Regions from separate parts of the Pseudomonas sp. GW823-FHT04A03 genome, predicted to be linked through region 2. Evidence: predicted binding sites of a transcription regulator. Region 2 holds the regulator's gene; each other region holds the start of a gene.
The links. Region 2 encodes FliA, which starts transcription of late flagellar genes. Its sites were predicted from a motif close to CTAAAGTTTNNNNNNNNNNNGCCGNTAA; they were not measured.
Positions count from the first base shown of each region.

Region 1 (10,698 bases), on a different contig from region 2:
ATAGGGCAATGCCAAAAACTCTAGCAGTTGTGCTCTGTTTCGCAGGCGATTGTCAGGCTTTTTTACCGTTGGTCTGCTGGCCTGGTGCCATTTCGGCAGGCGCTACTAGGCTCTCAGGCGTGCGATCGGAAACGCACGGTTGCACGGCTTGCCGCAACGTCGGGCAGGTCTCTGAAAAACTTCAAGGAGATGAGGTTCATGTCTAAATACGCAGTGGCAAATCAATGGGGCGGTAGTTCGGCACCTTGGCATCCGGGTGGAACCTGGGTGTTGGGCGCGCGGGACAACCAGAACGTCGTCGCGATCGAGATCAAGTCCGGCGACGGTGGCAAAAGCTTCACCGGCACCATGACCTACGCCGGCGAAGGCCCTATTGGCTTCAAGGCTCAGCGCACTGGCCAGAACCAGTACAACGTCGAAAACCAGTGGGGTGGCAACGATGCCCCGTGGCATCCAGGTGGCAAATGGGTGATCGGCGGTCGGGATAACCAGAACGTTATCGCGTTGAGTGTCACGTCCAATGACGGCGGGAAAAACCTCAGCGGCACCAATACCTACGCCAACGAAGGGCCGATCGGCTTCCGTGGGCAGATAGAGTAACGGCGCCACTCAGGTCGTGTCCGCCCCTTCGCAGACGTGCGAAAGGGCGGATCAACAGGTTCAGGCGTTGGACTGTGCCAGGGCCTGACCCATCTGTACCGGCGAGCCGGCTTTCAATTCTTCAACCCATTTCACCTGATCCGGCCCGAACAGCACGATCGCGGTCGAACCCAGCTTGAAGCGACCCAGTTCCGCACCTTTTTCCAGATGAATAGGCGCACGGGCGGCTTCGTCGTAGCGGAAGGTTTTCAGCTCGCGCTTCGGTGGTGTGACCAGACCGGCCCACACGGTTTCAATCGATGCCACGATCATCGCGCCCACCAGCACCACGGCCATCGGCCCGCGCTCGGTGTCGAAGATGCACGCTACACGCTCGTTACGGGCGAACAGTTCCGGAACGTTTTCCGCGGTGGTCTGGTTGACCGAGAAGATCCGGCCCGGGATGTAGACCATTTCGCGCAGGGTGCCGGCCAGCGGCATGTGCACGCGGTGGTAGTCCTTCGGCGACAGGTAAACAGTGGCGAATTCACCGCCCATGAACGGCGCAGCATTCGCTGCATCGCCGCCCAGCAGTTCCAGCACGCTGAAGCTGTGGCCCTTGGCCTGGAAGATGCGACCGTGTTCGATCGGGCCGAGCTGGCTGATCGCACCGTCGGCCGGGCTGAGGATCGCGCCCGGGGTCTGGTCCAGCGGACGTGCGCCGTCTTTCAGTGCACGGGTGAAGAAGGCGTTGAAGTGCTCGTAAGCGGTCACGTCTTCAACCAGCGCCTGCGACATGTCCACTTGATAACGCTTGGCGAACCAGGTGGTGAAGGCATTCTTGAACCAGCGCACGCGACACTCGGCGACGCAGCCGGCCAGGCGCGACAGCAGGTGATGAGGCAGCAGGTACTGGCTGATGATAAACAAACGCTCTTTCATGACTGTCCTTAAAAATCCTTAAAGCTCGACGGGGGTGTCGGGGTGGTTGCCCCATTCGCCCCAGGAACCGGCGTAGCCCTTGACCCGCGGATAACCGAGGGCCTTGGCCACCAGATAAGTGAAACCGGACCGGTGATGGGTCTGGCAGTGGGTAATGATTTCTTTGTCTTTGGTGATCCCGAGGTTTTCGAGGATCTGCGGCATGTCGGTACGGATGCGCAGCTGACGCGCCTGATCCATGCCCGCCGTCCATTCGAAATTGACCGCGCCGGGGATGTGTCCGCCCTTGGCCGCCAGGACTTTCTCGCCGGAATATTCCAGCGGTCCGCGAGCGTCCCAGATCGCCAGGTCAGCAGCGCCGAGACGGCTTTGCAGGTACTCGCGAGTGGCGGTCGGTTCCTCGTGCAGGGTCAGGGCAACCGGGCCGCCCGCCGCCGGAGGAATCTGGATCGACATCGGCGAACCTTCCGCCAGCCACGCCGGCAGACCGCCGTCGAGGTAGTGATACTTGTCGTGACCGATCACGTCGAGCAGCCAGATGAAGCGCCCGGCCCAGCCGCCGCCTTCGTCGTCATAGACCACGTAGACCGCGTCCTTGCGATGGCCGAGCTCACCGAACAGTTCTTCGAGTTTTTCTTTGCTCGGCAACAGGCCCGGAGCCGGCGCCTGACCCAGCTGGGTGCGTTTCGGATCGACGAAGCGTGCGCCGGGAATGTGTCCCTCGGCGTAGCGGGCGGCACTGGTCAGATCCACCAGAATCAGATCGCGGGATTCGAGGCGCGGCAGCAGGTCGCTCGGCTCGATCACCAGGGCCAGGCCAGAGAAATCAGACATGTGAGGTCTCCAGAGCACAAAGGGGAAGGATTGTAGCTGTCATTGGCCGCGCTGGCTAAAACTGTGCAGGGCTTTCTCGATGCACTGCGCGGTTTTGCCGAAAGCCTGCACAGTGATGTCGGCGAACGGCCCGCCACCCTGGTCGGCGACCACGATCATGATCACCCGACCGTTGTTCACCAACGAGCGCAGGAACAGGTGTTCGCCACGGAACAGGGCGCGCAGCGAGGGCGGCAGCAGGGCGGAAAACTGGGCGTTGTTGTCCGGGGTGATCCGCACTTGCGCCTGCTGCGCGAGCAAGCGTTGCAGTACCGAACTCTGGCTGACGACGAAATTGAGCGCGGCGGCTTCCTTCGGCAACCCCGAGGTTTGATGGACGCGCAGATTGGCGTGGCTGCGGTCGGCCATCAGGATCATCACCCGGCGCATGCCGCTGGCGACCAGCGCATCGCGGGCGGCGACGGTCAGGCTCATGGCATTGGTGAAGCGGCTTGGCACGGCCAGCAGCTCGGCGCATTGGCGTCGCCACTGGGTCAGATCCTCGGCGGACGGCGCCGCAGCCGGGAGCATTCCGGCGGGCAGGCGACGGGTGCCCCACGGCCACAGCAGCGAGACCGCCGGGTGCCAGAGGTCGGGCATGGAGTGATGGCGAGCGCTGATGGCGGCCTGTTGGTGCAGCTGCTGTTGCACCTCGTCCATCGAGATTTGCAGGTAAAGGCTGGTCAGGTATTGCCAGCGCTCACTGTGCGGACTGTCCCAGGCCTGTTGCGCCGAGAGTGCCAGACCGTTGGCCAGCAGCACGGTGTTGGCCGGTTGGTTGAGCCAGCGGCGCAGGGTCGGGTCGTCGTCGAGGCGGTTTTGCTGGCGCAGCGGATGATCGACGTCGCGGGCAATGCGCAGAACCTTGACCAGTTCGCGCTGCTCGGTCAGCAGCAGCCGATAACCTTGCTGGACCCAGATCGGCAGACGCCAGGCTTCCACCAGCGCTTCGCTGATTTTCAGCAGGCGCACACCGAACAGCTGCTTTTCCACGACTCGCGCCGATTCGCCCTTGTGGATAACCCGCACTTCCCACTCTTCAAGCAATTTGGGAAAGTTCAGTGCCAATGGCCACAGCGGCGACAGAAACAGCAGGCTGCCCCAATGGATGTCCTGCCACAGGCGCGCCAGGCGACTGGCGAAAAAACCGTTGGCCTGTTGGGTAGCGTGCTGGCTGATCATCTGCAACTGGCGCAGGGCCTGGGGGATTTGTGCGGCAGGTTCGGCAGGCAGGCGCGCCAGCAGTTCTTCCGTACGGGCAAGGCCGAGGCGGTTGATCGCCACTTCGAGGTTTTCCGCAGGCGCAGTCATGTTGCCGTGGGTGTGGCGGTTGGCTTCGCGGATGATGCTCAGGGCCAGCGCCGGGCTGTCCTGCATCAGGTCGGCGATGTCGCGCAGCGAGCTGCGGTCATCGCGAATCGCCCGGCAGACCCGGTCATGGGCGTCTTGCGGCACTGGCAGGCGAACGCTGTCGAGCAGCTTCACCCAGCCATCGAGTGTGGTCGGTTTTACGTGTGGGACGTTCGTTTCATTAGCCATGTCTGGACGAGATCTTCACTGACTGTAGACGCGCCCGGCATGGGCTAAATTGGCTTTTCGCCTGAACTGGCTATAGTCTGGCGCAGTTTTGCCGATAAGTAGAAGAAGAGATTTTTTAACTTCCGAATATGACCTTGAACCCGACTTAAGTAAGTACTTTCTACCTATGGCTAAAATTATCGGCATCATCGTCGTATTCGCGAGCGTGCTCGGCGGATACGTGCTCTCCCACGGCAAGATTGCCGCCCTGATCCAGCCTTTCGAGGTGATGATCATCGGTGGTGCTGCACTCGGTGCATTCCTGCAGGCCAACCCCGGCTACATGACGATGCACGTGCTCAAGAAATCCCTGAGCATGTTCAGTTCGCGTTTCAGCCACACGTTCTATCTGGAAGTGCTGGGCCTGATCTACGAGATCCTCAACAAGAGCCGCCGCGAAGGCATGATGGCCATCGAGGGCGACATCGAAGATGCCGCCGCGAGCCCGATCTTCGCCAAGTACCCGGCGGTACTGAAAGACGAACGCATGACCGCGTTCATCTGCGATTACCTGCGCATCATGTCGTCCGGCAACATGGCTCCCCACGAGCTGGAAGGCCTGTTCGACATGGAACTCTACAGCCTGAAAGAAGACCTCGAGCATCCGTCTCACGCGGTGAACGGCATCGCCGACGCCATGCCGGGTTTCGGTATCGTCGCGGCGGTACTGGGTATCGTGGTGACCATGGCCTCGCTGGGTGAGGGCGATCAGAAGTCCATCGGTCTGCACGTAGGTGCGGCACTGGTCGGTACCTTCTTCGGTATTCTCGCGGCGTACGGTTTCTTCGGCCCACTGGCGCACTCCCTGGCCCACGATGCCAAGGAAGAGCTGAACGTCTACGAAGCCATCAAGGCCTCGCTGGTGGCTTCGGCTTCCGGCATGCCGCCATCGCTGGCTGTCGAGTTCGGTCGCAAGGTTCTGTACCCGGCTCACCGTCCAAGCTTTGCCGAGCTGGAACAAGCCGTTCGCGGTCGTTAAGTCATGGAAAATAACCAGCCGATAATCATCAAGCGCGTCAAGCGCATCGCCGGCGGGCATCACGGCGGGGCGTGGAAGATCGCCTTCGCCGACTTCGCGACGGCGATGATGGCGTTCTTCCTGGTGTTGTGGCTGCTGTCCACCGCGACCCCGGAACAGAAGATCGCCATCGCCGGTTACTTCAAGGACCCGGTCGGTTTCTCCGAGAGCGGCACGCCGTACATCATCGATCTGGGCGGTACGCCGACCCTGGCGCCGGAAAACACCCTCAACCCTGAGGTGAAGTCTCAGCCGCAGCCGGACAAGGTCACGGTCGACACCGAACAGGTTGAAGGCATGGCCGAGCAGGTCGAGAAGGAACGCCTGGAACTGTTGCTGCAGGAACTGCAGAACAAGGTCGACGAGAACCCGCAACTGCAGAAATTCAAGGACCAGATCCTGTTCGAAATCACGCCGAACGGCTTGCGCATCCAGATCATGGACGCCGAGAACCGGCCGATGTTCGACTCCGGTTCTGCACGCCTGAAGCCGTACTTCGAAGACATCCTGCTGGCCATGGCCGACACCATCAAAGCGGTGCCGAACAAGATCAGCATCAGCGGTCACACCGATGCCAAGCCTTATGTAGGCAATGGCGACTTCGGCAACTGGGAGCTTTCGGCCAACCGTGCCAACGCCGCTCGGCGCGCGCTGGTGGCGGGCAGCTATCCGGACGCTCAAGTGGCGCGGGTTGTTGGTTACGCCTCGTCGGCACTGTTCGACAAGGAGAACCCGTTCAACCCGGTCAACCGCCGCATCGACATCGTGGTGCTGACCAAGAAAGCCCAGGCCGCCATCGAAGGTTCGCAAGGTGCCGACCCGTCGCAACCGGCAGATCAAGGCCAGAACGGCGCCGCGCCGGCCACCCCGGTCGACCCGAACGCCTTGCCGGCAGATCAGCAGCCGGTGCCGGCCCACGAGTTGCGCGAACGGCTGAACCTGTTCGACGACCCGCTGCCGAAGCCGACCGAACCGGGCGCGGCACCAGCCCCGGCGCCTGCTGCACCGGCCACTGCTCCGACGCCCGCGCCGAAACAGTGACCCACAAAAAAGCCGACAGCGATGTCGGCTTTTTTGTGTCCTACGACGACTGGACACACTTTTCATCAGCCTCGCATCCGATAGCGTGGATGCCCTCGATCATTTTCGTGGCGTTACGAAAATGATCGAGGTTGGCAACGGTGGGCAACTGGCTACCGACGATTTCATGCTTACGCGTTTCGCCTGTTACTTGATTGCGCAGAATGGTGATTCGCTTAAACAGCCGATAGCCTTTACTCAAAGCTACTTCGTGCTGCACACGCGCAAGCAAGATCGAAAAAAAACACACGCCGGGGTAAATCACAGGAAAAGAGCATTGCCAAACAGGCGCCGAAATTACCGGCCGACTGATTTTAAGATGTCTGTTGGGTGATCGTATCGATAAGCAAAAGCCGCAGTCACCTGCGGCTTTTTTTGAACTGACGCTTTCCCAAAGCCAGTATTGCCGGCGATGTTGTTTAGTAACCGTTTTCCGGCAGGCTGGCGATGATCGAGCGGTAGCTGTTCATCCGCTGCTGCTGCACGCGGCCATCTTCTAGGGCCTTGAGCAGTGCGCAACCGGGTTCGCGATCGTGCTTGCAGTCGCGGAAGCGGCAGGTGCCGAGCAGGTCGTTGAACTCGATGAAGCCGGCTTCGACGTCGGCACGGCTGACGTGGCCGAGGCCGAATTCACGGATACCCGGGGAGTCGATCAGTTCGCCGCCGCCGGGGAAGTGGAACAGGCGCGCGGTGGTCGTGGTGTGGGTGCCCTGGCCGGACAGTTCGGACAATGGGCCGACGCGGGTTTCCACTTCGGGCAGCAGGCTGTTGACCAAGGATGACTTGCCGACACCGGACTGGCCGACGAACACGCTGATGCGCCCGTCGAGCTGCTTCTGCAATTGCTCCATGCCGTTGCCGTGGTGCGCCGAGACTTCCAGCACCGGGTAACCCAGCGTGCGGTACACCGCGAGCAAGGCATTCAGCGCCGGGGCGTTCTGCTCGTCGATCAGGTCGAATTTGTTCAGCAGCAGCAACGGGCGGATGCCGGCGTGCTCGGCCGCGACCAGATAACGGTCGATCAGGTTCGCGTGGGGCTCGGGAAGCGGGGCGAAGACGATGACGATCATGTCGACGTTGGCGGCCACCGGTTTGAGCTGGCCACGGCTGTCCGGACGGCACAGCTCAGTGGTGCGCGGCAGTTGCGCGACGATCACGCCGATGCCCTGGTTGCCGGCACGCCAGACCACTTGATCGCCGGTCACCAGCGCTGGCAGGTTGGCGCGCAAGTGGCAGCGGAAGACCTGGCCGGCCAGTTCGCCGTCAACGGCCTCGACCTCGACCTGCACACCGAAGTGAGCGATCACCAGACCGTGCTGTTCCGGGCCCAGATCGCCGCCTTCGAGCGCCTCGACAGCCGAGGACTCGCGTTTGGCGGCGCGGGCGGCGCGCTCGCCCTGAATCTTTTCGATGCGCCAGTTTTGACGACGATTGAGTTGGCGTTTGGCCATGGGTGTTCCGTCTGAAGAATGCAGCGATTAGGTAAAACGGCCGCGAGTTTAGCACGCCCGGCAGGCTGCCTAGGCTAAACTGCGCAGCATTGCTCAGGAGCCGAAATATGCAAAACCCGCAGAATCTGATCTGGATCGACCTCGAAATGACCGGTCTGGATCCGGAAAACGACGTGATCATCGAAATGGCCACCATCGTCACCGACAGTGACCTGAACACCCTGGCCGAAGGCCCGGTGATCGCCATTCACCACAGCGACGAAGTCCTCGCCCGCATGGACGAGTGGAACACCCGCACCCACGGCAATTCCGGCCTGACCCAGCGCGTGCGCGAAAGCCGCGTGAGCATGGCCGAGGCTGAAGCCGAAACCATCGCCTTCCTGGAGAAGTGGGTGCCGAAGGGCAAGTCGCCGATCTGTGGCAACAGCATCTGCCAGGATCGCCGCTTCCTTTATACCCACATGAAGTCGCTGGAAAGCTACTTCCACTACCGCAACCTCGACGTCTCCACGCTCAAGGAACTGGCCGCGCGCTGGGCGCCGGACGTGCGCGACAGCTTCAAGAAAGGCAGCACTCACCTGGCGCTGGACGACATCCGCGAATCCATCGCCGAGCTGCAGCACTACCGCAAGCATTTCATCAAGTTCTGAGATCGGCACCCACGCCGAGGCGCCCTCTTTTGGTGCCTCGGCGAAGTGAGTAGACTGCGCGCCTTCCTGCCAGGATCGCCACCATGTTGCTGATGCTCTACCTCGTCGCCATTACTGCCGAAGCCATGACCGGCGCCCTGTCTGCGGGCCGTCGCGGCATGGATTGGTTCGGTGTGGTGCTGATCGCCTGCGTCACCGCATTGGGCGGTGGTTCGGTGCGCGACGTGCTGCTCGGGCATTACCCGCTGACCTGGGTCAAACACCCGGAATACCTGGTACTGACCACAGTCGCGGCGATGATCACCGTGTTCACCGCACGCTGGATGCGTCACCTGCGTTCGCTGTTTCTGGTGCTCGATGCGGTCGGTCTGGTGGCCTTCACCCTGATCGGCTGCATGACCGCCCTGGAAATGGGCCACGGCATGCTGGTGGCCTCGGTCAGCGGCGTGATCACCGGTGTGTTCGGCGGCATCCTGCGCGACATCTTCTGCAACGACATCCCGCTGATCTTCCGCCGTGAGCTGTACGCCAGCGTCTCGTTCGCTGCGGCGTGGTGCTACATGGTGTGTCTTTTCCTCAACGTGCCGAGCGAACAGGCGATTCTGATCACCTTGTTCGGTGGCTTTCTATTGCGGCTGTTGGCAATTCGCTTCCACTGGGAAATGCCGAAGTTCGTCTATAACGACGCGCCTTGACGGTCGGCGTGTTGTTTCAACGCCCATTCCACATGTTCACGCACCAGTTCTGACGGGTATTCGCGCCGTGCGTTGAGTGCTTCCAGCACTGGAATGCTTGATGGTGCGTTACCCAGTCCTACCGCCAGATTTCGCAGCCAACGCTCGTAACCCGCGCGGCGCAACGGCGAACCCTCGGTGCTGCTGAGGAATTTGTCTTCATCCCACAAGAACAGCTCGGCCAGTTCGGCGTTGTCCAGGTTGTGCCGTGGCTTGAAATCGCTTTCGCCGGACGGGCGGGCGAAGCGGTTCCACGGGCAGCAGATCTGGCAGTCGTCGCAGCCGAACACGCGGTTGCCGATCAGCGGTCGCAGGTCTTCGGGAATTGCATTTTTCAGCTCGATGGTCAGGTAGGAAATACAGCGTCGCGCGTCCAGCACATACGGGCCGACGAAAGCGTTGGTCGGGCAGATGTCGAGGCACGCGGTGCAGCGCCCGCAGTGTTCGGTACTGTGGGGTTCATCCACCGGCAGGGGCAGGTCGACGAACAGTTCGCTGAGAAAGAAGTAACTGCCGGCCTTGCGGTTCAGCACCAGGGTGTTTTTGCCGATCCAGCCCAGGCCGGCCTGTTCGGCGATGGCTTTTTCCAGCACCGGGGCGCTGTCGACGAAGGCGCGGAAACCGAACGGGCCGATCTCGGATTGAATTTTGTCCGCCAGTTGTTGAACGCGTTTACGGATCAACTTGTGATAATCGCGGCCCAAGGCATAACGAGAGATGTAGGCCTTTTCCGGTTTCGCCAGCAATTGCGCCATTTGCGTGTCGCCCGGCAGGTAATCCATGCGCAGCGACACCACGCGCAAGGTGCCCGGCACCAGCTCTTCGGGGTGCGAGCGTTTGCTGCCGTGGGCGCCCATGTACTCCATTTCGCCGTGGTAGCCGGCCTCGAGCCAGCGTTGCAGGTGCTGTTCGTGCTCGGCCAGGTTCAGACCGCTGATGCCGACTTGCTGGAAGCCCAGCTCGCGGCCCCAGTCCTTGATGGATTGGGCGAGGGCAGGCAGATCTGTGGTGATGGCGGACATGAGGCGAGAGAAACCGGAGCTGAGGTGCGTATAATTCTGCCAGACATCGGAGCCCGAAGACGCATGCCGCACACTAAAGATCAATTACCCGACGCGCTGTACCGTGCTGCGCAGGTGCGCGAACTCGACGCACGGCTGATCGCCGCCGGCACGCCGGGCTTCGAATTGATGCAGCGTGCCGCCCATGCCACGTGGCGCGCGCTGGTGCGCCAATGGCCGGCCGCGAATGAAATGACGGTGCTGGCCGGGCACGGCAACAATGCCGGCGATGGTTATCTGGTGGCGGCGCTGGCGCATCGGGCGGGTTGGCAGGTTCAGGTGCTGGCTGTCGGAGAGCCGCAGCGTTTAAAGGGCGATGCCGCCGTGGCGCACGCCGAAGCCGTGGCCGACGGTGTCCCGATTGCCCCATGGGATCTGTCCTGCGAGTTGCGCGGCATTGTCGTTGACGCGTTGCTCGGCACCGGCCTGAGCGGCGAGGTGCGTGAGCCTTACGCCGCTGCGATTGCAGCGATCAATGCCAGCGGACTGCCGGTAGTAGCGGTCGACATCCCTTCCGGATTGTGCGCCGATACCGGTCATGCGCTTGGTGATGCAGTGCACGCTGATCTCACCGTGACATTCATCGGCCTAAAACTCGGGCTGTTCACGGGCGCGGCGGCGGATCACGTCGGCGTACTGCTGTTTAACGATCTGCAGGCCTCTGCCGAAAACTTCAGTGACATTCCTGCCGCCGCTCAACGGCTCGACGCGGTTAACCTGCCGCGTCTGGCG
Region 1 covers NZ_JBXAIV010000004.1:199,927-210,624, reverse strand. Annotated here, with positions in the region: gene AC1Q9F_RS13605 (lectin OAA family protein) at 199-600, shown strand; gene asd (archaetidylserine decarboxylase) at 661-1,521, opposite strand; gene AC1Q9F_RS13595 (rhodanese-like domain-containing protein) at 1,540-2,355, opposite strand; gene AC1Q9F_RS13590 (HDOD domain-containing protein) at 2,395-3,933, opposite strand; gene motA (flagellar motor stator protein MotA) at 4,100-4,951, shown strand; gene motB (flagellar motor protein MotB) at 4,955-6,031, shown strand; gene rsgA (small ribosomal subunit biogenesis GTPase RsgA) at 6,490-7,521, opposite strand; gene orn (oligoribonuclease) at 7,629-8,171, shown strand; gene AC1Q9F_RS13565 (trimeric intracellular cation channel family protein) at 8,255-8,866, shown strand; gene queG (tRNA epoxyqueuosine(34) reductase QueG) at 8,848-9,927, opposite strand; gene AC1Q9F_RS13555 (NAD(P)H-hydrate dehydratase) at 9,991-10,698, shown strand, end outside.
Region 1: a site for FliA is predicted at 4,004-4,031, ahead of motA (flagellar motor stator protein MotA). Genes of this name have one in related genera too.

Region 2 (10,698 bases):
GGAGCATTTTGCCCAATGGCTTGATGACCACTTCTTCCTGGCCGACCAGTTGATCGACGACGAAGCCGATCCGCTGGGTGCCCACCGAAAGGATCACCACATGGCCTTCGCGCTGCTCTTCGTGAGCGGCGGAGCTGACCAGCCAGCGCTTGAGGTAGAACAATGGCAGCGCCTTGTCCCGCACGATCACCACTTCCTGGCCGTCCACCACGTTGGTGGTCGACAGGTCGAGGTGGAAGATTTCGTTGACGTTCACCAGCGGGAACGCGAACGCCTGGTTGCCGAGCATCACCATCAGGGTCGGCATGATCGCCAGCGTCAGCGGCACCTTGATGACGATCTTCGAGCCCTGACCCTTGGTCGAGTAGATGTTGATCGAACCGTTGAGCTGGGAAATCTTGGTCTTCACCACGTCCATGCCGACACCGCGGCCGGACACGTCGGAGATCTCGGTCTTGGTCGAGAAACCCGGGGCGAAAATCAGGTTGTAGCACTCGGTGTCGCTCAGGCGATCGGCGGCATCCTTGTCCATCACACCGCGCTTCACGGCGATGGCACGCAGGACGTTCGGGTCCATGCCTTTGCCGTCATCGGAGATCGACAGCAGGATGTGGTCGCCTTCCTGCTCGGCCGCCAGGATCACCTTGCCGCCACGGGCCTTGCCCGACGCTTCGCGTTCTTCCGGCGACTCGATGCCGTGGTCGACCGCGTTGCGCACCAAGTGGACCAGCGGGTCGGCCAGTGCCTCGACGAGGTTCTTGTCGAGGTCGGTCTCTTCGCCCACCAGTTCCAGGTTGATCTCTTTCTTGAGCTGGCGTGCCAGGTCGCGAACCAGACGCGGGAAGCGGCCGAAGACTTTCTTGATCGGCTGCATCCGGGTCTTCATGACGGCGGTCTGCAAGTCGGCGGTGACCACGTCGAGGTTCGACACGGCCTTCTGCATCGACTCGTCGCCGCTGTTCAGGCCCAGGCGCACCAGACGGTTACGCACCAGCACCAGCTCGCCGACCATGTTCATGATTTCGTCGAGACGCGCGGTGTCCACACGTACGGTGGTCTCGGCTTCGCTCGCCGGTTTTTCCGGTGGCGGCGTCGCCGGTGCACGGGCCGGAGCCGGTGCAGCGGCGGCAGCCGGTTTGGCCGGTTCGGCTTTCGGCTCAGGCGCTTTTGCAGCAGGTTTTGCCGCAGCGGCCGGGGCCTTGGCGGCAGGCGCTGCAACCGCCGAAGCATTGCCGGCCGTCACGACGGCACCGGTGGCAACGTCAGTGAACTTGCCTTTGCCATGCAGATCGTCGAGCAGCGATTCGAACTCGTGGTCGGTGATCAGATCGCTACCGGCCGCAGCTGCTGCCGGGGCAGCAGGCGCAGGAACCGAAGCAATCGCCGACTCCAGCGCATCGACGGCAAAGTTGCCCTTGCCGTGCAACTGATCAAGCAAGGCTTCGAATTCGTCGTCGGTGATGTCCGAGCTGTCGCCCGCCGCCGGAGCAGCAGGTGCCGCAGCGGCCGGAGCCACGGCGTCAGCCGCGAACTGGCCCTTGCCATGCAACTGGTCGAGCAGCGACTCGAACTCGGCGTCGGTGATTTCATCGCTGGCCGCTTCATCGGAAGCAGGTGCAGCGGCAGCCGCCGGGGCTTCGGCTTCGGCCTTGACGGCGTTCAGCGAGTCCAGCAACTGTTCAAATTCGTTATCGGTGATGTCACCCGAATCGCCTTCGACGACCAGTTCTTCGATCATCTCGGCAACAGGCGAAGCCGGGGCTTCATCCGCCGATTGCGGTTCAGCCAGACGCGCCAGGGCGGCCAGCAGTTCCGGGGTGGCGGCGGTGATCGGGCTACGATCGCGGACTTCGCTGAACATGCTGTTCACCGCGTCCAGCGCTTCGAGCACCACGTCCATCAGTTCTGCATCGACGCGTCGTTCACCCTTGCGCAGGATGTCGAACACGTTTTCGGCGATGTGACAGCACTCCACCAGCTCGTTGAGCTGAAGGAAGCCGGCGCCCCCTTTTACAGTGTGGAAACCGCGAAAAATTGCGTTGAGCAGATCTGCGTCATCCGGGCGGCTTTCCAGCTCGACCAGTTGTTCGGACAGTTGCTCAAGAATCTCGCCGGCCTCAACCAGGAAATCCTGAAGGATCTCTTCATCGGCGCCGAAGCTCATTAATGGGGTGCTCCTACAGGTCTAAAAACCCAAAAAAACTCAAAATCCAAGGCTGGATAGCAAATCGTCCACATCGTCCTGACCGGACACAACGTCTTCTCGTTTATCGGCATGAATCTGCGGACCTTCACCCTGCGAGAGATGTTTTTGTGGATCTTTTTCAGCAAGCATCGCCGCACGGTCATGTTCGATGCCCGCAAAGCGGTCCACCTGGCTGGCCATGAGCACGAGCTTGAGCAGGTTGCTTTCGACTTCGGTGACCAATTGGGTCACGCGCTTGATCACCTGGCCTGTGAGGTCCTGGTAATCCTGGGCGAGCAGAATGTCGTTCAGATTGCTCGACACCGCGCGGTTGTCCGCGCTGCTGCGTGCCAGAAAACCGTCAACCCGGCGCGCCAGTTCACGGAACTCTTCAGCCCCGACCTCACGGCGCATGAAGCGGCCCCAATCGGCGCTCAAGGCCTGGGCTTCGTCAGCCAGGCCATTGACCACAGGGGTCGCGCTTTCCACCAGATCCATGGTGCGGTTGGCGGCAGCTTCGGTCAGTTTGACCACGTAGCCCAGGCGCTCGGTAGCGTCGGTGATTTGCGACACTTCCTCAGCCTGCGGCATGTGCGGATCGATCTGGAAATTGACGATCGCACTGTGCAGTTCACGCGTGAGCTTGCCCACTTCCTGGTACAGGCCACGGTCACGGGTCTGATTGAGCTCATGGATCAGTTGCACAGCGTCGCCGAACCTGCCCTTTTCAAGGCTTTCGACCAGTTCGACCGCGTGTTTTTTCAGGGTCGACTCGAAGTCGCCCTGTGAAGATTCTTTATGCTCCATAGCTCCCCCGCGCGTTCATCAGCCGATGCGTTCGAAAATCTTCTCGATTTTTTCTTTCAACGCCTGGGCCGTGAAAGGTTTGACCACATAGCCGTTAACGCCGGCCTGGGCCGCTTCGATGATCTGCTCGCGCTTGGCTTCAGCGGTCACCATCAGCACTGGCAGGTGCTTGAGCTTTTCATCGGCGCGCACGTGGCGCAGCAGGTCGATACCGGTCATGCCAGGCATGTTCCAGTCGGTCACCAGAAAGTCGATGCTGCCGCTGTTGAGCACCGGAATGGCGGTGGTGCCATCGTCGGCTTCAACGGTGTTGGTGAACCCGAGATCACGCAACAGGTTCTTGATGATCCGCCGCATCGTTGAGAAGTCATCAACGATGAGGATTTTCATGTCTTTGTTCAATTCGACCTCCAAGCAGTCTTAAACGCGTCCAGCACCTGGACGCGCCATTTCAATCAATCCGGCAAAACACTCGATGACTGTCTGGAGCACAACAGAGCAAGACCGGTGCCGTTCACCACCGCACCAGCCTCGTTCGCAGTGTCCCCACACTGCCTTCAGCGCGCTCGCCACTCCCCCAAACGCCCCCGCAAGCGGGCCGCGCACTGGCTGTGTAACTGGCTGACCCGCGATTCACTGACGCCAAGGACTTCACCGATTTCCTTGAGGTTCAGCTCTTCGTCGTAGTACAGCGCCAACACCAGTCGCTCACGCTCCGGCAAATTGGCAATCGCGTCCGCCAGCGCGGCCTGGAAACGTTCGTCTTCCAGATCGCGCGACGGCTCCAGATGAGCACTGGCGCCATCCTCGTGCAGCCCTTCGTGTTCGCCGTCCTGCAACAGGTCGTCGAAACTGAACAGCCGGCTGCCCAGGGTGTCGTTCAAAATCCCGTAGTAATCGTCGAGACTCAATTGGAGTTCGGCCGCAACTTCGTGATCTTTAGCGTCACGGCCGGTTTTAGCTTCAATCGAGCGAATCGCGTCGCTGACCATACGGGTATTGCGGTGAACCGAGCGCGGTGCCCAGTCCCCCTTACGGACTTCATCGAGCATCGCACCGCGGATCCGGATGCCCGCGTACGTTTCAAAACTGGCGCCCTTGCTGGCGTCGTATTTGGTCGAGACTTCAAGCAGGCCGATCATCCCGGCCTGGATCAGGTCTTCGACCTGCACACTGGCCGGCAATCGCGCCAGCAAGTGGTAGGCGATGCGTTTGACCAGTGGCGCGTAACGCTCGATCAGCTCGTACTGCGCGTCACGCGCCGACTTTTTGTAAAGGTTCATACCGCTGGCGGTCATAGCACAGGTCCTGCCGTTTGCTGCACGAGGCGCTCGACGAAAAATTCGAGGTGACCGCGCGGGTTGGCGGGCAGCGGCCAGGTGTCGACCTTCTGTGCGATCGCCTTGAACGCCAGTGCGCACTTGGAACGCGGGAAGGCTTCATAGACCGCACGCTGCTTCTGCACCGCCTTGCGCACGCTTTCGTCGTAGGGCACTGCGCCGACGTATTGTAGGGCGACGTCGAGGAAGCGATCCGTGACCTTGGTCAACTTGGCGAACAGATTGCGACCTTCCTGCGGGCTCTGGGCCATGTTGGCCAGGACGCGGAAGCGGTTCATGCCGTAATCGCGGTTGAGCAGCTTGATCAGCGCGTAGGCGTCGGTGATCGAGGTCGGCTCGTCGCAGACCACCAGCAACACTTCCTGGGCTGCGCGAACAAAACTGACTACCGAGTCACCAATACCCGCAGCGGTGTCGATCACCAGTACATCGAGATTGTCGCCGATGTCGCTGAACGCCTGAATCAGGCCGGCATGCTGGGCCGGGCTCAGGTGAACCATGCTCTGGGTGCCGGAAGCGGCCGGCACGATGCGGATCCCGCCGGGGCCTTGCAACAGCACGTCGCGCAGCTCGCAGCGGCCTTCGATCACGTCGGCCAGGGTGCGTTTGGGTGTGAGGCCCAGCAGAACGTCGACGTTCGCCAGCCCCAGGTCGGCGTCCAGCAGCATGACCCGACGGCCAAGCTCTGCCAGGGCCAGGGACAAGTTCACTGACACATTAGTCTTGCCGACGCCACCTTTGCCGCCGGTCACCGCGATCACCTGTACGGGATGCATGCTGCCCATGTTATTTCTTTACCTTGTCTTGCATAGACGGAGGCCACATTACTGGCTGCGCGTTCACAACCGGAACAATGCATGGCAGACCATCGATGTAGGTACAAAAACGGTTCATTACCTCAGCCAACCTGCTTGGTCGGACTGTGGTAGATATCAGCGAACATGTCAGCCATGGCTTCTTCGCTGGGTTCTTCCTGCATTTGCACACTGACGGCGCGGCTGACCAGTTGATGACGGCGCGGCAGATGCAGATCATCCGGAATACGCGGCCCATCGGTCAGGTAGGCGACCGGCAGTTCGTGACTGATCGCCAGGCTCAGCACTTCGCCAAGGCTGGCCGTCTCATCCAGTTTAGTCAGGATGCACCCGGCCAGCCCGCAACGCTTGTAACTGTGATAAGCGGCGGTTAGAACCTGTTTCTGGCTGGTGGTTGCCAGGACCAGATAATTTTTCGACCGAATGCCACGACCGGCCAGACTTTCCAGCTGCATGCGCAGTGCCGGATCGCTGGCTTGCAGGCCGGCGGTATCGATCAGCACCACGCGTTTGCGCAGCAGTGGATCCAGCGCCTGCACCAGGGACTGGCCCGGATCGACGTGGGTCACCGAAACGTTAAGGATGCGACCCAGAGTCTTGAGCTGCTCCTGCGCGCCGATACGGAAACTGTCCATGCTCACCAGCGCGATGTTCTGCGCGCCGTACTTGAGCACGTAACGGGCGGCCAGTTTGGCGAGGGTGGTGGTCTTGCCCATGCCGGCAGGGCCGACCATGGCAATCACCCCACCCTCTTCCAGCGGCTCGACTTCCGGTACGGCAATCATCCGCGCCAGGTGCGCCAGCAGCATGCGCCAGGCCTGACGAGGTTCGTCGATCTCGGTGATCATCGACAGCAGATCACGGGACAGCGGGCCGGACAAACCGATGCGTTGCAGACGACGGTACAGGTTGGCCTGAGCCGGACGGCTGCCTTGCAGCTGGTTCCAGGCCAGGGTGCCGAGTTGCACTTCCATCAGCTCGCGCAGGCTGTTGAGCTCGAAACGCATCGAGTCGAGAGCACGCGGGTCGACGCCAGCGGAAACCGCTGCAGGCGCCGGGGCTGGACGGGCCGGAGCCTCGTAGGTCGGTTCGGTCAGCGGCTCGGCAGCGGTCAGCGGCAGGCCGGCCGTCAACGGCAGCCCGGCGAACAGCTGGCGATTGGTGTTGCCGTCGGCTTCGCCACGCAGGCTCAGTTCGGCCTGGGCGGTGACGATGCGCGACTGGGTCTTGCGCAGCTCATCCTCGAGTTCCATGTTCGGAACACGCGGGGCCAGCGCCGACAGTTTGTAATCGAGCGCCGCCGTCAGCTCGACGCCGCCGGCAATGCGGCGGTTGCCAATGATGGCGGCATCAGCGCCCAGCTCATCACGAACCAGCTTCATGGCCTGACGCATATCGGCGGCGAAAAAACGCTTAACTTGCATAAACCACTACCTCAGCCGTTGGGCCCTACTGTCGCAACGATGGTCACTTGCTTGTTGTCCGGAATTTCCTGGTAGGCCAGCACATGCAGTCCGGGAACTGCCAGGCGACCAAAGCGCGAGAGCATCGCGCGAACCGGGCCTGCTACCAACAGGATCACCGGCTGACCTTGCATTTCCTGGCGCTGCGCCGCTTCGATCAGCGAACGCTGCAGCTTCTCGGCCATGCTCGGCTCCAGCAGAACGCCCTCTTCCGAGCCTTGTCCTGCCTTCTGCAGACTATTGAGCAATATTTGTTCCAACCTTGGCTCCAGCGTGATAACTGGCAGCTCCGACTCAGTCCCTACAATGCTTTGGACGATGGCGCGGGATACGCCGACCCGCACAGCGGCCACCAAAGCGGCGGTATCTTGACTCTTGGCGGCATTGTTGGCGATGGCTTCGGCAATGCTGCGGATATCGCGCACCGGCACGTGTTCGGCCAGCAGCGCCTGCAATACCTTGAGCAGTTGCGACAGCGTGACCACGCCCGGCACCAGCTCTTCGGCCAGTTTCGGCGAGCTCTTGGCCAGCAATTGCATGAGTTGCTGCACTTCTTCGTGGCCGATCAGCTCACTGGAGTGCTTGTACAGAATCTGGTTCAAGTGGGTCGCAACCACGGTGCTGGCATCGACCACGGTATAACCGAGCGATTGTGCCTGCGCGCGCTGACTGACTTCGATCCACACCGCCTCCAGGCCGAAAGCCGGATCTTTGGCGGTAATGCCGTTGAGCGTGCCGTAGACCTGCCCCGGATTGATCGCCAGTTCGCGATCCGGGTAGATCTCGGCTTCGGCCAGGATCACGCCCATCAGGGTCAGGCGATAGGCGCTAGGCGCCAGGTCGAGGTTGTCGCGGATGTGCACGGTCGGCATCAGGAAGCCCAGATCTTGCGAGAGCTTTTTGCGCACGCCCTTGATCCGCGCCAGCAATTGCCCGCCCTGGTTGCGGTCCACCAGCGGAATCAGGCGGTAGCCGACTTCCAGGCCGATCATGTCGATCGGGGTCACGTCGTCCCAGCCCAGCTCCTTGGTTTCCATGGCGCGGGCCGGCGACGGCAGCAATTCCTGCTGACGCTGAACCTCTTGCAGCGCCTGCACCTTGGCGACGTTCTGCTTCTTCCAGAACAGGTAAGCGCCACCGGCGGCCAGAGCAGCCATGGACAGGAACGAGAAGTGCGGCATGCCCGGCACCAGGCCCATGACCGCCATCAGACCGGCAGCCACCGCCAGCGCTTTGGGCGAGGCGAACATCTGGCGATTGATCTGCTTGCCCATGTCTTCCGAACCGGAAGCACGGGTCACCATGATCGCCGCAGCTGTAGATAACAACAGTGATGGCAATTGCGCCACTAAACCGTCACCGATGGTCAGCAAGGCGTAAACCTTGCCCGCGTCGGCAAAGGTCATGTTGTGCTGGAAGATACCGACGGCCATGCCGCCGATCAGGTTGATGAACAGAATCAGCAGGCCGGCGATGGCGTCACCACGCACGAATTTGCTGGCACCGTCCATCGAACCGTAGAACTCTGCCTCTTGGGCGACTTCCTGACGACGGGCCTTGGCCTGGGCCTGATCGATCAGACCGGCGTTGAGGTCGGCGTCGATCGCCATTTGCTTGCCAGGCATCGCATCGAGGGTGAAACGCGCGCTCACCTCGGAGATCCGGCCGGCACCCTTGGTTACCACGACGAAGTTGATGATCATCAAGATCGCGAAGACCACGATACCGACCACGTAGTTACCGCCGATCACCACCTCACCGAAGGCCTGGATCACCTTACCGGCAGCGGCGTGGCCGTCCTGACCGTGGAGCATCACCACCCGCGTAGACGCCACGTTCAGCGCCAGTCGCAACAGCGTCGCCACCAGCAGGATCGTCGGGAACACCGCGAAATCCAGCGGCCGCAAGGCGTACACGCAGACCAGCAGCACGACGATCGACAGGGCAATGTTGAAGGTGAAGAACACGTCGAGCAGGAACGGCGGCACCGGCAACATCATCATCGCCAGCATGACCAGCAGCAACAGCGGCACACCCAGATTGCCCCGACTGAGGTCGGCAATGTTCGAGCGAGCACTGTTGATTAACTGAGAGCGATCCACCGGTTTTCCCCGTTCCTTTAAAGCAAACTTTTGACGCCCGAAGCAGGCGCACGGCGGCTACTGCAAGAAGCCTTCCAACTTTTGCAGGTGATTGAAATAGAGGGGGAGATAAGCTGTTCTGAGGCGTACAACCAGGGGCTCGCCTCAGAAAGCGAAACACGACGAGGCCAAGCCATCGACGGTTATGCGATCAGAATCTGCTGGGCGAAAATCGGACCTAATGCGAGGGCGTTGCTATCGAAGTACGGCGTCCCTTTGTAGAGAGGAGACCCGCCCACATCCACCAAAGCCTCCTCGGCGTGCATGACCACTACCACGGTTTCCGGGTTAAAGACCGAGACTTTTGTATCGCCCTTCATCAAATTGAGGCCCCACTCAAACCAGATAAGAGGCAAATCGCGGGGCTCGATTGGCGGATCTCCCGCCCCGAGCCGAAAGTATCGTCTGGAAGTGATATGAAAATTACCTCCCACCATTTGGAAGACCGGCTTGTCATAACGATGCTCCACCGGACCTCCTCCGCTCGACCATTCGTCCATGTAATAACCGGGGCTGCTGAACAGCGCAAACAGCGTCTGGTTATCGACGATGCTGCCTGCTGCACTAAACAAGTAATTGTAGGAATAGTGATACGCCACCCCAGACAACTCGGGGCGAATTGCGTTGATCGGGCCCGATAAATAACCCGGAATGTAGAAATTTGCCATTGCCTCGAACTTGGCAAAATCCAGAGCCAGCTCCCAGGTCATTTGGTAGTAAATGGCTCTCTGCGCCACGTCCCGCTCCAGCTTTCCCGAAATGAACTTCAACTTCATCCCGTCCAGATGTTTGTATAAGCGCGTCGTCATAATGACTCCTTCAGCCCTGAGTGGATGACTCATTCCCGGCGCTTTCAATGCGCGAGCATTCATCGGGATGAGGACAAGGCCAATGGGGCGCCAGAGGGCGGTGCCTGTCTACTGTCAGAACTAACAGGTGACGAGGGATTTCCGACGAGCGGAAAACGGGACGAAAGGAAAAACGGGACATAAAACGCGACGGATTTATTTACCAAGGATTGAAACAGAGGGCTTGAGCGTGATTTTTCTGCTGACCGGGATGCCGCTTTCGCGAGCAGGTCGAATCGTCGCACCGTCGCTCCCACGCTTGGAATGCATTTCCTGCTCGCGAAGGGGGCCAAGAAGTCAGCACAAAATGCCTTTTAAACTCGGGTGTTTAAAAGACACCTTCAGACACGCCTTACAGGCTACGAATCCTTGCGCCGTTGCCTACAGCTACGCCAGAATCCGCCGGCTTGTGCGCTGTGGGGTCGGGTTCTATTGTGAGTCGGTCGCTGACGAATCAGCGATCGAGTTTAGCGACTCGGCTCAATTTAAAGGTGCACCAGCGTTCCAGGCTTCGTTGTGGATCTATTTGTCTGCAATTTCGTTATGGTGGCTGTATGCGGGAGACCCTCGTGGTCTACCCGGGTGCCTTTGACCGGTTCGCTAACCCGCGTACAGCCGCCACCCTTCCTGTTTAGCGACTGGATTTGGCGGCTCCACCACAAAGGAGCTTCACCATGATCAAACCCACACCCAATCCACCCGAAACCGACCCCGCCTCGCCCTACGAATCCGCCGATTCCAGAAAGCTTCACGAAGCCGCCGACCGCGCCCTCGATCACTATCTCTGCCCGCCCGGTTCCACGCCTCCACCGCGCAAGACCCGCCGAATGTACGCCGTCACCGCGGACTTCAAAAACGAAGAGCTGCTGGCCGATGCCTGCGAAACCCTGGCCTCAGCCAGAACCATCGTCAATGACTTCACCCACCTCATGCCTGCGTCGCAGCGCAGGACGCTGGTGGGGATTGCGCAACTGATCATGCTCGGGGAGCTGGCAGTGAATCGGGTGCTGGATAATCTGGAAATACCGCAGTCGCCGAACCCGGTGTAAAGGCTTGAGTGATGTGTCGTGGCTGCTGACGTCATCGCGAGCAAGCTCGC
Region 2 covers NZ_JBXAIV010000011.1:104,014-114,711, reverse strand. Annotated here, with positions in the region: gene AC1Q9F_RS23415 (chemotaxis protein CheA) at 1-2,164, opposite strand, end outside; gene AC1Q9F_RS23410 (protein phosphatase CheZ) at 2,204-2,992, opposite strand; gene AC1Q9F_RS23405 (chemotaxis response regulator CheY) at 3,011-3,382, opposite strand; gene fliA (RNA polymerase sigma factor FliA) at 3,550-4,290, opposite strand; gene fleN (flagellar synthesis regulator FleN) at 4,287-5,117, opposite strand; gene flhF (flagellar biosynthesis GTPase FlhF) at 5,231-6,571, opposite strand; gene flhA (flagellar biosynthesis protein FlhA) at 6,583-8,712, opposite strand; gene AC1Q9F_RS23380 (hypothetical protein) at 8,895-9,560, opposite strand; gene AC1Q9F_RS23375 (DUF6124 family protein) at 10,274-10,648, shown strand.

Region 3 (10,698 bases), on a different contig from region 2:
GGCGCAAGTTCGCGCTGATGGGACGCTGCGCCGACAGCCAGCGCGTGCGGGTGGGCATCCTCACCCTGCTGCCACAATCGATCGGCGAGACCGTGCGGCGCATCACCGGCAGCGACGATTGGCAACTGGTGATCGAGCAGGACGGCGTCATGGATATCCTGAGCCTGCACTGGGTACCGGATGCCCGGTCTTCGGCAATCGATGACGCCGACCGGACGCTGCACAGAGCTTTGATCGAAGACTATCCGTTGATCGAGCAACTGAGCGCCGATCGCCTGCTGGCGCTACGAATTCGTTGCTGCACGGTTCAGGAGCTGGAACGCCATCCCCGCTCCGGCAAACGTCAGTGCGTGCTGGATCGGCGCGTTTACAACGGCTCTGCCCAGGAGCGTTGCTGATGGAATCCATCACACTGAGAAGTTATCGCACCAGCGACGCCCCGGCCGTCAGTCGCCTGTTCAGAAAGATCTATGGCGACCATTACGCTCAGCCGCATGTCTATCTGCCCCGGATGATCAGTCAGAACCATGCCGATGGCCGCTGGCACTCGTTGGTGGCGGTGGCGGACGACCAAGTGGCTGGGCACTCCGCGTTGATTCTCGACAAAGGATCATCCCTCGCCGAACTGGCCCTGAGCGTGGTCGATCCGCAAATCCGTGGGCAACAAGTCGCCACGCAACTGGGCCGACACCTGCTGATCCACGCGCAGGCGCTTGGTTATCAGGGTGTCACGATCAGACAAATGACCCATCACCCCTACACCCAGAAAATGGCCGCCAGCCTTGGTTTTCACAACACCGGCCTGTTGCCCGATCATGCACCGTCGCCCTTTGGCGGCTCGGACCCGGAATCGCTCGTATTGGGTTACGCCCCTGTCGACGGCTACCAGCGCCCGCTACCGACCTTGACCTGGCCGGATGAATGCCGCGAATTCATGCAACACATGTGCGACGTGTTCGGAACGCGGTTGAACGTGTCGCCCTGGATGGGCGCGCCGGCGCAACTGGAACAGCGTTGGGGCCGATACGACGGGGTTTTCAACGAAGTGGATGACAGCCTGCTCAAACAGTTGCAGCAACTGCCCGCTCATTGGCTGATATCGATAAGGCTCAGGCTGGCGCAGGGTTTCGACCATGCCTGGCGCCGGTTATCGATGATGGGGTTCGTGTTCAGCGGACTGGCGCCTGATGACAAAGGTGCAGGATGGCTGGCGCTGTTTCATCGCGGATTCCAGCCCAGAGCCCTGACATTGCATTGCCCGAAAATGCAGCGATTGCATGACGATATGCAGCGACAGACCGGTCCGCTGGTGGAACTTCAGATTTTCGACAGCCCCCCATGAACGAAAGAGCCCGCCCCGTTGCCGGGGCGGGCCCTGTGTGTCACGCCTTCGCTTTGACACCTTGATCGGTAGGAAGCTTGCGCTCCCCGCCCTGACCGTAAGTCTGCAGGTTCTGCAGGACATAGATGGCTTTCTTGAACTCGGGGATCAACGTATTCGCGTACTTGTTGCCCTTGAGATTGTTGTTCTGGATGGTATCCAGCTGCGTCGCGAAATACTCCAGCGCATTGAACTTGGCATCCGGATCCTTCTGTACGCCGAAGCGATCAAACTTGTCGCCGGCGTTGAGCAGGGTCATGGACGTGATCTCGGAAATCAGGCCCCGGCTGCGCAACATCGCACTCAGACTGCCCAGCTGCTTGGCCGAAACATTGGTGGGATCGAAACCCTTGATGTTCTTGTGCAGCCCCTGCTTGTCCATCTCCGCCGTATTGATCGCGGTGGGATCGTTACCCACCAGGGCCAGCATCTGCTTGACCTTCACGCTTTGAGAAACCGGTTTGCTCGAGCTTCCTGTATCTCGAACCAGCAAACCTGTCTTGGGTTGCCAGGCACCGGTATATCCGATGGTCATGAGCAAGCTCCTTGCGAGGAAAACATGAAAAATTCCTTGTTGAACCACTTTTGAGTTGCCCGGAGTATCGGCCGGCAAACTAATGACACCAACCCCTTTCTGCACCTTTTTACAATTTTTGTACATTCACGATACAAACCGGTAACAGCCCCGGAAATACGGGACTAGAGCGTTCATGATTATGGGATGAAAGTGGGTTTATTGCCCTAATGTTCGGGACGGTTAGTTCTTATGTATCAGGCTGGATACGTTCCTTTGGTCAGGATCGCCTCTTTTAGGACGAAAGTACCTAAAGCTTCCCGAAGACCCGACGATACGTTAGGAAACCCGCGCTGTTTTTTCCCTGCCCACAATAAGAATCCCTGCTCAAGGACCGGTTTCCATGCCCGCATTCCGCACCATTCAGGCTCGTTACACGCTGTTTCTGGTTCTGTTCATTCTGTTGTTGTCGGTGCTGACCGTGGTTGGCATCAGCCAGCTGGTCGCGCCCAAGCTGCGCCATACCGAAGAACAAGTCGTGCTCAACCGCATTGCTGAAGTGGCCGAGCAGATCCAGGGCGAATTGAACAAGGTCCAGGCGCAGCAGCGCAGCATCACCCAGACCATTGCGCTGCTCGACAGCGCGGCCATCGACACGGTGTTGCCCGGGCTGGTGGACCAATACGGCGAGCTGAAAGTCTTCGGCGGCGGCATCTGGCCGCTGCCCGGTCAGCGTGAGGCCGGGCGCAACAAGTTCAGTACGTTCTGGCACCGCGATGCCTCCGGCAAACTGGCGGTGAACACCTTCTGGAACAGCGACGCGGCCCCCAACTATTACGACCAGAGCTGGTACAAGGGCGGCATGCAGACCCCGCGCGGCCAGTGCGCCTGGGCCGCAGCCTATAAAGATGACGCCAGCGCCGAACCGCGCACCAACTGCGCCATGGCCATCCAGAAAAACGGCAGCGCCTGGGGCGTCTCGACCATCGACGTGACTCTCGGTTTCTTCAACGATCTGGTGGCGCGCAAGGAAAAGGACCTCAACGCCGAAATGCTGATCGTCGAGGCCGACGGCAAGATCATCAGCAACAGCTCGCGCATCAGCGGGCCGATCGTGCTGAAGAACATCAGCGAACTGGCCGGTGGCTCGACCTTCGCCAGCCAGGTCAAGGCCGGGCTGCAAAACCGCGAGCAGGCGCAACGCGTCGAATTCGACAACCACGGTGAAGCCAGCACCTTCTTCATGCGCCCGATCGAAGGAACCCCGTGGTTCCTCGCCACCGCGCTGCCGACCAAAATGCTCACCGCGCAACGTGACGATGTGCTCAGCAGCCTGAGCCTGTTGCAGATTCCGCTGGTGATCCTGCTGGTGCTGTTGCAGGTCTATGCGATCCGCCAACTGGTTTCGCGGATGAAAGCGCTGAAAGCCAACATCGATTCGTTGTCCAGCGGCGATGCCGACCTGACCCGGCGCATCACCATCCGCGCTGAAGATGAACTCGGCGCCATCGGGCATTCGGTCAACACCTTCATCGCCTACCTGCAGAACATGATCGGTGAAGTCACCCAGGCCACCGGCGCCATGGCTTCGAGCCTCGACAACCTGCAACGCACCTCGGCGCACACCAGCCAGATTCTGCTGCGTCACGCTTCGGAAACCGATCAGACCGTTACCGCAATCAACGAGATGAGCTCGACCGCCGAAAGCGTCGCGCAAAATGCTGCCGAAACCGCCGCGTTCACCCAGCGCGCCAACGAAAACGCCGACCGCTCGCGGGTGGTGGTAGGCGAAGCCTCAAGCAGCGTGGTCGCGCTGATCGACGAAGTGGCCAGCGCCACCCACAAGGTTGAAAGCATGCAGCAGGACGCTCAGCGCATCACCGAAATCCTCGGTGTTATCGGCGCCATTGCCGGCCAGACCAACCTGCTGGCGCTCAACGCGGCAATTGAAGCGGCGCGGGCCGGTGAACAGGGCCGTGGGTTTGCGGTGGTGGCGGACGAAGTGCGTGCCCTCGCCGCCCGCACCCAGGCCAGCACCTCGGAAATCAACGAAATGTTGAGCCGTCTGACCCAAGGCGTGAGCTCGTCGGTCAGCGCCATGGAAAACACCCAGGCCAGTTGCCAGTCGGCCGCGGATGCCACTGCGCGAGTCAACAGTGGCCTCGACGAGATGGCCGGTTCGGTCAGCCACATCAACAGCCTCAGCACCCAGATCGCCACCGCCGCCGAGCAGCAAAGCGCGGTCACCGAAGAGATCAACCGCAGCATGGTGCAGATCCGCCACATGGTTGATGAGCTGGTGGAAAGCGGTCAGGCCAGCGAACTCAACACCCGCCAGCTGCTGGAAGCCAACAGCCGGGTGAGCGCGATCATGGGGCGCTTCAAGGTTCGCTGACAGTTTTGTCATCTTGCGCTCAGTGGCCTGTCAGCTTTGATCTACGATCATGTTGGCAGGCCTGCCTCGTATCACTTGGAAACACTCCGTTGATGCCCGGCAGGAAAAACCGGTCAAAATGCCTTCCTTTTTTGACCGTTCCTCCTTCGAGCCGAGAGCCCTCCATGCGAAACCACCTGCGTCTGGCCGCCCTGAGCGCCCTGTTCATCTCCTCCCTGGCGCAAGCCGCCGACCTTATTCCGATCGAAGTCCACCGCGACGCCAATTGCGGCTGCTGCAAAAAGTGGATCAGCCACCTGGAAGCCAATGGCTTCAAAGTCGAAGACCACGTCGAAAGCGACATGAGCAGCTTCAAGCAGCAACACGGCGTTCCGCCACGTCTGGCGTCCTGCCACACCGCGATCATCAACGGCAAATTCGTCGAAGGCCATGTGCCGGCGGAACAGGTGCTGGCCCTGAGCAAACGTGACGACCTGCTGGGCGTTGCCGCACCGGGCATGCCGATGGGCTCGCCGGGCATGGAAATGGACGGCATGAGCGATGCGTATCAAGTGATCGGCCTGAAGAAAGACGGCGCCGATGTGGTGGTGGCGGATTACCCGGCCCATTGATGACGGCGGGTTATCTCGGGCTGTTCCTGGCCGCATTCGGTGCGGCGACGTTATTGCCACTTCAATCGGAGGCCGTGCTGGTCGGGCTGCTGGTCAGCGACCGTTATTGGTTGTGGGGGCTGCTGGCCGTAGCCACGCTGGGCAACGTCCTGGGTTCGCTGGTGAACTGGTGGCTGGGGCGCGGGCTGGAACGCTTTCAGGACCGGCGCTGGTTTCCGGTCAGCCCCAGGCATATGGAGCGCGCCCGAGTTCACTATCAGCGTTATGGTCACTGGTCGCTGCTACTTAGCTGGTTGCCGGTGATCGGCGATCCGTTGACGTTGATCGCCGGCGTCATGCGCGAACCCCTCGGGCGTTTTCTGTTGATCGTCACTCTCGCCAAAGGCGCCCGCTACGGGGTGCTGGCGATGCTCACCCTGGGCTGGCTCGGTTGAACGATCGGGCGCAGGCATTGCCTGTGTTTAACGTCGCCCTAATCCGGCCGTTCCAGCATCGGCCGATTTCTTGTGGAGTTGTCCTATGTCTGTGTCGCTGACCCGCTGGCTGCCCGGCCTGTTGCTGACCGCCGCCCTGCCCTTGCTTGCACACGCCGAAGGCCCGCAATACGGCCCGGAGCTGCAAGGCTTCGATTATCCCTACACCCTCAAGCACTTTGCCTTTCAATCCCAGGGCAAATCGCTGCAGATGGGTTACATGGACGTCGCCGCTGATGGCAAGGCCAACGGACGCACCGTGGTGCTGATGCACGGCAAGAACTTTTGCGGCGCGACCTGGGACAGTTCGATCAAAGCCCTTAGCGAGGCCGGTTACCGGGTGGTCGCCCCGGACCAGATCGGTTTCTGCACCTCCAGCAAACCCGATCACTACCAGTACACCTTCCAGCAATTGGCAGCCAACACCCAGAAACTGCTCAAGGCACTGGGCATACAGAAGGCTACCCTGCTCGGCCACTCCACCGGCGGCATGCTCGCCACCCGTTACGCGCTGCAATACCCGGATCAGGTCGAGCAACTGGCGCTGGTCAACCCGATCGGCCTGGAAGACTGGAAAGCCCTCGGCGTGCCGTATCGCAGCGTCGATCAGTGGTATCAGCGCGAATTGAAAGTCACCGCCCAGGGCATTCGCGACTATGAACGCACGACCTATTACGACGGCCGCTGGAAACCCGAATTCGACCGTTGGGTGGACATGCTCGCCGGCCTGAGCAATGGCCCGGGCAAGACTCAGGTCGCATGGAACTCGGCGCTGATCTACGACATGATCTTCACCCAGCCGGTGTACTACGAGTTCAAGGACCTGAAGATGCCGACCCTGCTGCTGATCGGCACCTCCGACACCACCGCCATCGGCAAGGACATTGCGCCGCCGGAAGTGAAGGCGAAAATCGGTCACTACGAAGTGCTCGGCAAGCAGGTGGCAAAACTGATTCCTCAGTCCACGCTGGTTGAATTCCCCGGCATGGGCCACGCCCCGCAGATGGAAGAGCCGGCGAAATTCCATGAGGCACTGCTGGGCTGGCTGGACAAAACCAATCCCGTTCGTTGAAGAGGTAACGCTGATGGCGGTGCAGATTGCGGTGATCGATGACTGGCAGGACGTGGCCCGCGACGTGGTCGACTGGTCGGTGCTCGACAGTCTCGGCGAAGTCACCTTCGTCCATGAGTACCCGGCGGACAACGCCACGCTGGCCGAACGTCTGGGCCGGTTCGAAGTGATTTGCGTGATGCGCGAACGCACGCGTTTCGATGAAGACCTGCTCAAACGCCTGCCGAACCTGAAGCTGCTGGTCACCGGTGGCATGCGCAACGCGGCGCTGGACATGCCGGCCGCTGCTCGCCTCGGGATCAAGGTCTGCGGCACCGACAGCTACAAACACGCGGCGCCGGAACTGACCTGGGCGCTGATCATGGCCGCCACCCGCAATCTGGTGACCGAAGCCAATGCCTTGCGCGCCGGCCAATGGCAGCAAGGTCTGGGCGGCGACCTGCACGGCAAGACCTTGGGCATTCTCGGGCTCGGCAGCATCGGCCAGCGGGTGGCGCAGTTCGGTCAGGTGTTCGGCATGCGCGTCATCGCCTGGAGCGAAAACCTCACCACCGAGCGTGCCGAACAGGCCGGCGTCACTTATGTCAGCAAGCAACAGTTGTTCGAACAGGCTGACGTACTGTCGGTGCATCTGGTGCTCAGCGACCGCAGCCGGGGCCTGGTCGATACCCAGGCACTGGACTGGATGAAGCCGACCGCGCTGCTGGTCAACACCGCGCGCGGACCGATTGTCGACGAAACCGCGCTGATCAAGGCCTTGCAGAAACAGCGCCTCGGCGGTGCGGCCCTCGACGTGTTCGATCAGGAACCGCTGCCTGCGCTGCACCCGTTTCGCACCCTCGACAACGTGCTGGCCACACCGCATGTCGGTTACGTCAGCCGCCAGAACTATGAGCTGTTCTTTTCGCAGATGATCGAAGACATTCAAGCCTGGTCAGCCGGGGAACCCGTCCGCCTGCTCAATTGAGCCGCCTCGCCCTCGCGGGCAATCCCTGCCCGCGAAGCAGCACCCGCTGTTCGCCCGCCAACACAACTGTCCGCACCGCAACAGTGCGCCCGCACTTTCCCGGCGCCCGAAATCGTGACCGGCCGGTCACCATTTTGCACCATCGACCCCGCCAGACATGCACTTCGTCGGGGCGTACCCCCTCCCGAAGCCACGGATTTCGTGAGCCTGCAACAGATTGTCGAACAATTCATCCGATTGGCCTGGCCCGCTCTAGGATCTGGCCTAGACTGGTTTTCGCGGGGTAAAACCGGCCGGTCACAAAGCGGAAATTTTGTCGAAACTTTTGCTGATCGCGACGTGTCATCTGATAGGCAGGGCCAAAGCGACTGGTTCAAGTCTTGCAATGGTCCCCTCACCCATTCTGCTTGCGCGTGTTGGGTAGCGTTTGCTCACCGATGCGTGGCGCGTTTGCGCCCGGCCACAGGACTTGGCCATGGACATCGCTTGTTTAACACAAGAATCAGATCAAAAAAGACGGGAGATTCATATGATCAGTGCGGCATTGGATATTCAGGGAGAGCGTGCTCACCAGCCGGTCGGCGAGTCGAGCACCGTGAACGTTCCCGGCAGCCGGTCGATCAACGTCCCGGGCACCAAGACGCTGACCCCGGTGGCCAGTCAGAACCCCAACAAGAAGAAAGTGTTGTTCGTGACCTCGGAAATCGCCGATCTGGTGAAGACCGGCGGTCTGGGAGACGTTTCTGCCGCCCTGCCCCGCGCCATGGCGCACCTGCATGACGTCCGGGTGTTGATCCCCGGTTACCCGCAAGTGATGAACAGCGAGAATCCGATCCACATCATCGGCGAACTGGGTGGCCACGCCGCGCTGCCGCCCTGCAAGATCGGGCGCATGGACATGCCTGACGGCCTGGTCATCTATGTGTTGATCTGCCCTGAACTCTACGCCCGTGACGGCGGCCCGTATGGCGCCAACAACGGTCGCGACTGGCCGGACAACCACATCCGCTTCGCCCGCCTGGGTCTGGCCGCTGCCGATATCGCCGCCAACCTCGCACAAATCCACTGGTGCCCGGATCTGGTGCACGCCCACGACTGGCCGGCCGGGCTGGCACCTGCGTATATGCACTGGCGCGGGCAACGCACGCCGACCCTGTTCACCATTCACAACCTCGCCTATCAAGGCGTGACCAGCCTCGGTTCGTGCCCGGAACTCGGGATTCCCGCCCATGCGCTGCAACAGGAAGGCATGGAGTTCTACGGCAAGATGTCGTTCCTCAAGGCCGGCATGGCCTATTCGAGCCACATCACCACGGTCAGCGCCACCTACGCGCAGGAAATCACCACCCCGGATTTCGGCTGCGGTCTCGACGGTTTTCTCGCCGCGAAGACCCAGCAAGGTTTGCTGAGTGGCATCCCCAACGGCATCGATGAAAGCTGGGACGCCGCCACCGACCCGCACCTGTTCGCACCGTTCGCGATCGGCGACTGGGAAGGCAAAGCGGTCAACGCCGCCCATGTGCGCGAACTGTTCGGTCTGCAGGATTCCGAAGGCCCGCTGTTTGCCGTGGTCTCGCGTCTGGTCTATCAAAAAGGCCTCGACCTGACCGAAGCGGTCTCGGAATACATCGTGCAGAACGGTGGCCAGATCGCGATCATCGGTCGTGGCGAGCCGGAAGAAGAACAGGCCATGCGCGAACTGGCGCTGCGCTTCCCCGGCCAGATCGGCGTGCGCATCGGCTTCAATGAAACCGACGCCCGACGCATGTTCGCCGGCAGCGATTTCCTGCTGATGCCATCGCGTTATGAACCCTGCGGTCTGAGCCAGATGTACGCCCAGCGTTTCGGCTCGCTGCCGGTGGCACGCAACACCGGCGGGCTGGCCGACACCATTGAAAACGGTGTCACCGGTTTCCTGTTCAACGAATCGACCGCCGACAGCTACCGCGAAGCCCTGAGCCGCGCGTTCAAGGTGTTTGCTTTCCCCGACCTGCTGCACGCCATGCGTTGCCGGGCGATGGCCGCGCCGTTCAACTGGTGCAAGGCGGTCGAACCCTACGCCGAACTCTACGAACAACTGGTGGCCAAGGCGCTGGGTAAAACGCACCACAAATAACCAGGGAGGTTTTCAACGATGCCGTCACGGACACCTGAAAGCTGGCCCCACGGCGCGATCATGCTGGATGCCGACCACACGCAATTCGCGTTGTGGGCGCCGGATGCGTTTTACGTCAGCGTCGAGCTGGACAACGGCCAGTCCCTGCCGATGCTGCCGCAGGGCGATGGCTGGTTTGTGATCAAAACCCGCTGCCCCGCCGGCAGCCGCTACCGTTTCAACATCGATGGCGAACTGGAGGTGCCCGACCCGGCCTCCAGGGCGCAGGACGGCGATCTCGACCGCCACAGTGTGGTGGTCGATCCGCATGCCTATGGCTGGCGGAACACTGCGTGGCACGGTCGGCCATGGAATGAAGCGGTCATCTATGAACTGCATGTCGGTGCGCTCGGCGGGTTTGCCGAAGTCGAGCAGCATTTGGCGCGTCTGGCCGGGCTGGGCATCACCGCTATCGAACTGATGCCGATCGCGCAGTTTCCCGGTGATCGCAACTGGGGCTACGACGGCGTTCTGCACTTTGCGCCGCAGGCCAGTTACGGCACGCCGGAACAACTCAAACACCTGATCGACAGCGCCCACGGTTATGGCCTGGCGGTGATTCTCGACGTGGTCTACAACCACTTCGGCCCCGACGGCAATTACCTGCATCGCTACGCCAAGGGATTTTTCCGCGAAGACAAACACACGCCGTGGGGCGCGGCCATCGACTTTCGCCGTCGCGAAGTGCGGGACTTCTTCGTCGAAAACGCCTTGATGTGGCTGCTGGAATATCGCTTCGACGGCCTGCGCCTGGACGCGGTGCACGCCATACAAAGCCCCGACTTTCTGCCTGAACTGGCACATCGCATCCGTCAGCAGATCGACCCTGCCCGCCATGTGTGGCTGACCATCGAAAATGAACTCAACCAGTCCAGCCTGCTGGAGGAAAACTACGACGCGCAGTGGAACGACGACGGCCACAATGCCCTGCACGTGCTGCTCACCGGTGAAACGGACGCCTATTACGCGGACTACGCGCTGCAACCCACCGAGCAACTGGCCCGCTGCCTGAGCCAGGGTTTCGTGTTTCAGGGTCATATCACCCGCCACGGCGAACCCCGTGGAGAGCCGAGCGAGCATCTGCCCTCCACGGCGTTCGTGCTGTTCCTGCAGAATCACGACCAGATCGG
Region 3 covers NZ_JBXAIV010000001.1:447,416-458,113, reverse strand. Annotated here, with positions in the region: gene AC1Q9F_RS01955 (phenylacetate--CoA ligase family protein) at 1-398, shown strand, start outside; gene AC1Q9F_RS01950 (GNAT family N-acetyltransferase) at 398-1,342, shown strand; gene AC1Q9F_RS01945 (hypothetical protein) at 1,383-1,916, opposite strand; gene AC1Q9F_RS01940 (methyl-accepting chemotaxis protein) at 2,299-4,290, shown strand; gene AC1Q9F_RS01935 (DUF411 domain-containing protein) at 4,455-4,901, shown strand; gene AC1Q9F_RS01930 (YqaA family protein) at 4,901-5,335, shown strand; gene AC1Q9F_RS01925 (alpha/beta fold hydrolase) at 5,421-6,446, shown strand; gene AC1Q9F_RS01920 (D-2-hydroxyacid dehydrogenase family protein) at 6,460-7,413, shown strand; gene glgA (glycogen synthase GlgA) at 7,943-9,529, shown strand; gene treZ (malto-oligosyltrehalose trehalohydrolase) at 9,548-10,698, shown strand, end outside.
Region 3: a site for FliA is predicted at 2,206-2,233, ahead of AC1Q9F_RS01940 (methyl-accepting chemotaxis protein). Genes of this name have one in related genera too.